Spiractinospora alimapuensis: one gene and its partner. The main gene of each other region encodes a partner of the protein of the gene in region 2 in a complex. Links are inferred from orthologs where the notes say so. Each region holds a gene or a part of one and is shown on either strand. Other genes may lie near its edges.

Evidence for each region.
Region 1: the proteins of J4H86_RS15800 (region 2) and lpdA are in contact, whole or in part, in a crystal structure (PDB 1EBD), measured with the Geobacillus stearothermophilus proteins. The link is inferred for Spiractinospora alimapuensis from one-to-one orthologs. Residues at the interface, in WP_033016211.1 of Geobacillus stearothermophilus: Ile130, Ala131, Met132, Pro133, Arg136, Arg140, Glu141, Asn155, Arg157; in WP_049624544.1 of Geobacillus stearothermophilus: Pro340, Ser341, Asp344, Tyr345, Arg403, Asp406, Val408, Glu431, Ala432, Gly433, Asp438.

Annotation. Positions count from the first base shown.
Region 1 is NZ_CP072467.1:1,221,544-1,225,323, forward strand. What follows is about bases 313-3,243. They hold lpdA (dihydrolipoyl dehydrogenase), read left to right. Parts: upstream 313-1,055; coding sequence 1,056-2,432; downstream 2,433-3,243. Other genes in these bases: J4H86_RS05650 (leucyl aminopeptidase), read left to right, coding at 313-974; J4H86_RS05660 (2-oxo acid dehydrogenase subunit E2), read left to right, coding at 2,510-3,243. In the rest of the region: more of J4H86_RS05650, read left to right, coding at 1-312; more of J4H86_RS05660, read left to right, coding at 3,244-3,780. UniProt on the Escherichia coli protein: Lipoamide dehydrogenase is a component of the glycine cleavage system as well as of the alpha-ketoacid dehydrogenase complexes.
Region 2 is NZ_CP072467.1:3,407,448-3,411,129, forward strand. Bases 443-3,275 are described here. They hold J4H86_RS15800 (dihydrolipoamide acetyltransferase family protein), read left to right. Parts: upstream 443-1,078; coding sequence 1,079-2,473; downstream 2,474-3,275. Other genes in these bases: J4H86_RS15795 (alpha-ketoacid dehydrogenase subunit beta), read left to right, coding at 443-1,065; J4H86_RS15805 (aldo/keto reductase), read right to left, coding at 3,120-3,275. Outside these bases: pdhA (pyruvate dehydrogenase (acetyl-transferring) E1 component subunit alpha), read left to right, coding at 1-88; more of J4H86_RS15795, read left to right, coding at 85-442; more of J4H86_RS15805, read right to left, coding at 3,276-3,682.

The DNA.
Region 1 (3,780 bases), 2.2 Mb from region 2 along the record:
CGGAGTCGGTGTCCCTCGCGCGTGACCTGGTGAACACCGCCCCCGTCGACCTCACGCCCGAGGACCTGGCTTTGGCCGCGAACGAGGTGGCGCGGGAGCACGGTCTGGGCATCGAGATCCTGGACGAACAGCGCCTGATCGAGGGTGGCTACGGCGGCATCACCGCGGTCGGGATGGGGTCGTCGAACCCGCCCCGGCTGGTGCGGTTGAGCTACGAGCACCCGGAGGCCAGCCGCACCGTGGCGCTGGTCGGCAAGGGGATCACCTTCGACAGTGGTGGTCTGTCCCTCAAGCCCAGTACGGCCATGGAGTGGATGAAGAGTGACATGGGCGGTGCCGCGGCGGTGCTGGCCACGCTGCGCGCCACGGCGCTGCTGCGTCCCGCCGTCAACGTCGTGGGCTACCTGGCCATCGCCGAGAACATGCCCAGCGGGACGGCGCAGCGGCCGTCCGACGTCCTGCGCGTCTACGGTGGCACCACGGTGGAGGTGCTCAACACCGACGCCGAGGGGCGTCTCGTCATGGCCGACGCGCTGGTGCGGGCCCAGGAGGACTCCCCGGACATCGTCGTGGATGTGGCCACTCTCACCGGCGCCCAGCTCGTGGCGTTGGGCACGCGCGTGTTCGGTGTCATGTCCAACGACGCCGAGCTTCGTGGCAGTGTGGTGTCCGCGGCCGACACCGCCGGTGAGGACGCGTGGCCCATGCCGCTGCCGGCCGAACTGCGCAAGGGTCTGGACTCGTCCGTCGCCGACATCGCCAACGTTCCCGGGGAACGGTGGGGCGGGATGTTGGTCGCGGGGCTGTTTTTGCAAGAATTCGTGGCGGACGGAGTTCCGTGGGCGCACCTGGACATCGCGGGACCCGCGTTCAATCAGGGTTCCCCGCACGGGTACACCCCCAAGGGGGGAACGGGTGCGGCAACCCGCACCCTGGTGGGCCTCATCGAGGCCCAGGCCGCTCAACAGAACTGATCGGCCACTGACGACACATGGCGTGGGGGCTGTTGGCCAGCCCCCACGTCGGAACCACAAGCCAAGAGGAGTGTCCTTCCCGTGAGCGACAGCGGCGGAACCTTCGACCTCGTCATACTGGGCGGCGGCAGCGGCGGCTACGCCGCGGCGCTCCGCGCGGCCGAACTGGGCATGAGCGTGGCCTTGATCGAGAAGGACAAGGTCGGCGGAACCTGCCTGCACTACGGCTGTATCCCGACCAAGGCGCTGCTGCACGCCGCCGAGGTCGCCGACTCCTCGCGCGAGAGCGAGACCTTCGGGGTCAAGAGCACCTTCGAGGGCATCGACATGGCCGGCGTCAACGCCTATCGCGAGAAGATCATCGCGGGCCCGTACAAGGGGCTCTCCGGGCTGATCAAGTCCCGCGGGATCACCACCGTGGAGGGCCACGGGACGCTCACGGCCCCCAACCAGGTCACCGTCGACGGCACTGTCTACGAGGGCCGCAACATCCTGCTGGCCACCGGGTCCAAGACCAAGACCATCGGTCTGGACATCGACGGGACCCGGCTGATCGACAGCGAGCAGGCGCTGCGGCTGGACTACGTGCCCAAGTCCGCCATCGTGCTGGGCGGCGGCGTGATCGGGGTCGAGTTCGCCAGCGTGTGGCGCTCCTTCGGCGCCGAGGTCACCATCGTCGAGGCACTGCCCCACCTGTTGCCCTCGGAGGACGAGGACAGCTCCAAGCTGTTGGAGCGGGCCTTCCGCAAGCGGGGCATCAAGTTCGAGCTGGGCACTCCCTTCGAGAGCCACAAGATCACCGACTCCGGGGTCTCCGTCACGCTCCAGGGCGGCAAGACGTTGGAGGCCGACGTCATGCTGGTGGCGGTGGGACGCGGACCGGTGTCGGAGGGGCTCGGCTACGAGGAGCAGGGCATCAGCCTGGATCGTGGCTTCGTCCTGGTGGACGAGAACCTGCACACGGGCGTGGGCAACATCTACGCCGTCGGTGACCTGACCCCCGGCCCGCAGCTCGCGCACGTGGGCTTCGGCGAGGGGATCTTCGTCGCCGAGCAGATCGCCGGTCTCAACCCCGTGCCGATCGACTACGACGGTGTCCCGCGCGTCACCTACAGCGACCCCGAGGTCGCCTCGGTCGGACTCACGTCCAAGGTCGCCCAGGAGCGCGGGTACGAGACCGAGGAATACACGTTCAACCTCGCGGGTCTGGGCAAGGCACGCATCCTCAACACTCAGGGTGCGCTCAAGATGATCTCCGCGAAGGACGGGCCGATTCTCGGTGTCCACGTCGTCGGCAGCCGCGTCGGCGACCTCATCACGGAGGGGCAGCTCCTGTACAACTGGGAGGCCCTGCCCTCCGAGGTGGCGCAGCTCATCCACCCGCATCCCTCGATGTCGGAGGCGATGGGTGAGGCGGCTCTGGCGCTCACCGGGAAGCCCCTCCACACCCACGACTGATGGTTGACGGGGTGGCGCCCTCCTAGCGCCACCCCGTCGTTCCGCACAACCAGGTACAGCAGACCAGCGAGGAAGTCATGTCCACTCCCGTCACACTGCCCCCCCTCGGAGAGAGCATCACCGAGGGAACCGTCACCCAGTGGCTCAAGAAGGAGGGTGACACTGTCGACGTGGACGAGCCGCTGCTGGAGGTCTCCACCGACAAGGTCGACACCGAGATCCCCTCCCCCGCCGCCGGCGTTCTCTCCCGGATCATCGTGGCCGAGGACGAGACCGTCGAGGTGGGCGCCGAGATCGCGGTGATCAGCGCGTCCGGCGAGGCCGGCGCTGCCGCCGCCCCCGAGCAGACCACGCCCCCGGCCCCCGAACCGACCCCCGAGCCCACGCCGGAACCCACGCCGGAGCCGGTCGCGCAGGCCGAGCCGACGCCCGCTCCCGCGACGCCCCCGGCTCCGCAGGCCCAGACCGCCCCGCCTGCTCCGCCGGCCCCGGTCGCCGAGCAGCCGGAGCGGCTGGGCACGCCGCCGCGGCCGACGCGTGACGAGGTCACGCCCTCCGTCGACGTGGGGACGATGGACGCCGGCGCCGTTCGCCGGTCGGACGCGGCCAGCGAGTCCTACCTGACGCCCCTGGTGCGCAAGCTGGCGGCCGAGCGGAGTGTGGACCTGAGCACGGTGACGGGAACCGGTGTTGGCGGCCGGATCCGTAAGCAGGACGTCCTCGCCGCCGCGGAGCGTCAGGCGTCCGCGCCGGCCGCCGCCCCCACCCGGATCGTCACACCGGACACGACGCTGCGGGGCCGCACGGAGAAGATGTCGAGCCTGCGCCAGTCGATCTCCCAGCGGATGGTGGAGTCACAGCGCACCTCGGCCCAGGCGAACCAGGTCATCGAGGTCGACGTGACCCGCGTCGCGCGGCTGCGGGAACTGGCCAGCGCGGAGTTCCAGGCCCGTGCCGGGGTCGCGCTGACCTACTTCCCGTTCTTCACCCTCGCCACGGTGGAGGCCCTCAAGGGCCACCCGAAGCTGAACGCCGTGATCGACAGCGCGGCCCAGCAGGTGACCTACCACGCCGAAGAGAACCTGGCCATCGCGATCGACACCGAGCAGGGGCTGCTCGCGCCGGTCATCCAGGAGGCGGGGAACCTCAACCTCGCCGGTCTCGCGCGGGCCATCCAGGACCTCGCGTCACGGACGCGCTCCGGCGCGGTGAGCCCGGACGAGCTGAGCGGCGCCACGTTCTCGCTGAACAACACGGGCAGTGTGGGCGCGGTGATCGACACCCCGATCATCAACCAGCCGCAGGTGGGCATCCTGAGCGTCGGCAAGGTCACCAAGCGCCCGGTCGT
Region 2 (3,682 bases):
CGAGCCACACCCCGTGCTGGAACGTCAGCGGGACGAGTTCGTCGAGTATCTGGCGTCCTTCGACGGCGAGGAGGCGTCCCACTCATGACCACCACCCTCAACCTCGGCAAGGCCATCAACGCGGGGCTGCGGCGCTCGATGGACGACGACCCGAAGGTTCTCCTCATGGGAGAGGACGTGGGCAAGCTCGGCGGCGTGTTCCGCGTCACCGACGGGCTGTACAAGGACTTCGGCCCCGACCGGGTCATCGACACCCCCCTCGCGGAGTCCGGGATCATCGGCACCGCGATCGGGTTGGCGCTGCGCGGGTATCGCCCGGTGTGCGAGATCCAGTTCGACGGGTTCTTCTTCCCCTCCGCGAACCAGACGTTCACCCAGCTCGCCAAGATGCGTATGCGTTCCAACGGGGCACTAAAGCTCCCGGTCGTCATCCGGATCCCGTTCGGAGGCGGAATCGGCGCTGTCGAGCACCACAGTGAGTCCCCGGAGACCTACTTCGCGCACACCGCCGGACTGCGTGTGGTGAGCTGCTCCACGCCGGAGGACGCCTACTGGATGATTCAGCAGGCCGTGGCCAGTGACGACCCGGTGGCGTTCTTCGAGCCGAAGCAGCAGTACTGGGACAAGGCCGACGTGGACACCGAGGCCGCGCTGTCGTCGGCGGCGCCCATGGGCAGCGCCCGCGTCGTCCGCGAGGGCACCGACGCCACGGTGGTGGCCTACGGGGCGATGGTGAAGACGTGCCTTCGCGCGGCGGCCGCCGACGATGAGCGCTCTCTGGAGGTCGTCGATCTCCGCTCCCTGGCGCCGATCGACTACGAGACGGTCTACGCGTCGGTCCGCCGCACCGGCCGCCTGATCGTCGTGCACGAGGCGCCGATGTCCCACGGTCTGGGGGCGGAGATCGCGGCCCGCGTCACCGAGCAGTGCTTCTATCACCTGGAGTCCCCGGTCATCCGGGTCACCGGTTTCGACACTCCCTACCCCCCGAACCGCCTGGAGGATCACTACCGGCCGGACCTGGACCGCGTACTCGACGGAGTCGACCGCGCCTTCGCGTTCTGAGTGGAGACCTCTGATGGCACAAGGCATTCAGCAGTACAGGCTGCCCGACGCGGGCGAGGGCCTGACGGAGGCGGAGATCGTGCGCTGGGCGGTTCAGCCCGGCGACGAGGTCACCATCAACCAGACCCTGCTCGAGGTCGAGACCGCCAAGGCCGTGGTGGAGCTCCCGAGTCCCTACGCGGGAACGGTGTCGGAGCTCCTCGTCGCCGAGGGGACGACGGTCCCGGTGGGCACGCCGATCATCACCATCGCCGGCGGTGACGCCGCGGGGACCGAGTCCGGCGCGGACGCCGGAGCGGCGGGGTCCGCGACCGGGGGTGACGGGGGAGAGGGAGCCAAGGCCGAGCCGGTCCTGGTGGGATACGGCGTGAAGGAGGCGCCGAGCCGGCGTCGACGTCGCTCCCGTCCCGACGCCACCGCGGCACCTTCCGGCACCCAGAACGGTCGGACGGAGGCGCCCCCGACCGCTCCGACCCGCGCGCCCGCACCGCCCGCACCGCCCGCACCGCCCGCACCGCCCGCACCGCCCGCACCGCCCGCACCGGCGCGGACGATCCGTGCGCTCGCGAAGCCACCGGTGCGCAAGCTCGCCAAGGACCTCGGTGTCGACCTGGGCTCCGTGGACCCCACTGGTCCCGACGGTGTGGTCACCAGGGACGACGTCCGCAGGGCGGCGGAGGCACCCGTCGCCGCGACCTCGGCGCGGGACGGCGAGGAACGCGTCCCGGTTCGTGGTGTCCGCAAGCACACGGCGGCCGCCATGGTGTCCAGCGCGTTCACCGCTCCACACGTCACCGAGTTCCTGCAGATCGACGCCACCGAGACGGTCCGGGCCGCGAAGCGCCTGCGTAAACGGCCCGAGTTCGACGACATCAAGGTGTCGCCGCTCCTTCTGGTGGCCAAGGCCCTGATGGTGGCGGCCCGCCGCTATCCGGAGCTCAACTCCTCGTGGGACGGGGACGCCGGGGAGATCGTACTCAAGCGCTACGTGAACCTGGGCATCGCCGCCGCCACGCCGCGCGGCCTGCTCATCCCCACCATCCACGACGCCCACGCGATGGCCCTGCCCGACCTCGCCAAGGCACTCCAGGAGAGTACCGAGACGGCCCGCGCGGGGACCGCGACTCCCGCCCAGCTCAGCGGGAGCACCATCACCATCACCAACGTCGGGGTCTTCGGCGTCGACGCCGGAACCCCGATCCTCAACCCCGGGGAGGCCGCGATCCTCGCGATCGGCCAAATCCGGGACATGCCGTGGGTCCACCGCGACGAACTCGCGATCCGCAAGGTGACCACCCTCGCGCTGAGCTTCGACCACCGGATCATCGACGGCGAGGTGGGCTCCAAGGCCCTCCGGGACATCGGGGAAATGCTGGAGGACCCCCTGACCGCCCTCGCCTGGTCCTGACCCCGGGCACCGGGGGTGGGGGTCACGAGAACCGGCCCCTGCCCCCACCTCCATCGGTGCCCACGCGCCGTCCGCCCTGATCAGGACGTCCCGGGGGACGGCCCTCGGGCTCCCCGTCGCCTCATGGGACCCTGCCAACGCCCAAATGGAACGTGGCTCCCCGCCAACGACGAACCGCCCTCCCCGACTGTCCTAGCCGGACGAGTATTCCGCCCAGGAGGACCTCTCGCACGGTGCGACCCGTCCGCGCCACCCCTCTCCGACGCCTGGGTCCACCGACTCGGCTCACTGTCGACTGCCCTCGCCGCGCTCAGCCCCGGAGCGGGGATGCCTTGAACAGCGGGCCACACGTGCGGGGCGGGCTCCGCACACCGCTACCGAGGTCTCGCGGCCCCGGACTGGCCACGCCCAGTGGTTCTTCCCCACGCTCGGCGTCCCAGGAGGCGTCGCCCGAAGCGCGTGCTCTCGATCGCACCACCGCGTAGAGCGCCGGCACGCTACCCTCCGGCCGAATCTCGCACACCGCGCCCGTCACCCCGACGGACGCCGCGCCACGGCGGCCCCGCGTCGAACGGGCGTCCGGTCCCCGACACGGTGGGGTGGAGCGTCGCGACGCTCCACCCCACACGCGCGTTACGGACGCCGGCTACTTGTTGAACGTCTCCGGGTCCGGCCCAACGCGTTCGTCGCGGTTGAGGCCGTTGATGGTCGCCATGTCCTCGTCGTCGAGCTCGAAGCCGAAGACGTTGAGGTTCTCCCGGATGCGTTCCGGGGTCACGGACTTGGGGATGACGATGTTGCCGAGCTGGATGTGCCACCGCAGCACGACCTGTGCGGGCGAGCGGCCGTGCTTACGGGCCAGGGTCGCGAGCGTCGGGTCGTCCAGCAGGCCCTTCCCCTGGCCCAGGGGGCTCCACGCCTCGGTGGCCACACCGTGGTTGGCGTCGGCCGCCCGCATCCGCTCCTGGGTGAGATAGGGGTGCAGCTCGATCTGGTTGACGGCCGGGACGATCTCCGTCTCCTTGACGACGCGGTCCAGCGTCTCCTCGGTGAAGTTGGAGACGCCGATCGCCTTGGCGCGGCCCTCGGAGTAGATCCGCTCCAGCGCCTGCCAGGTGTCGACGTAGAGGTTCCGGGCCGGGCTCGGCCAGTGGATCAGGTACAGATCGACGTAGTCCATGCCGAGTTTGCGCAGACTGGCGTCGAACG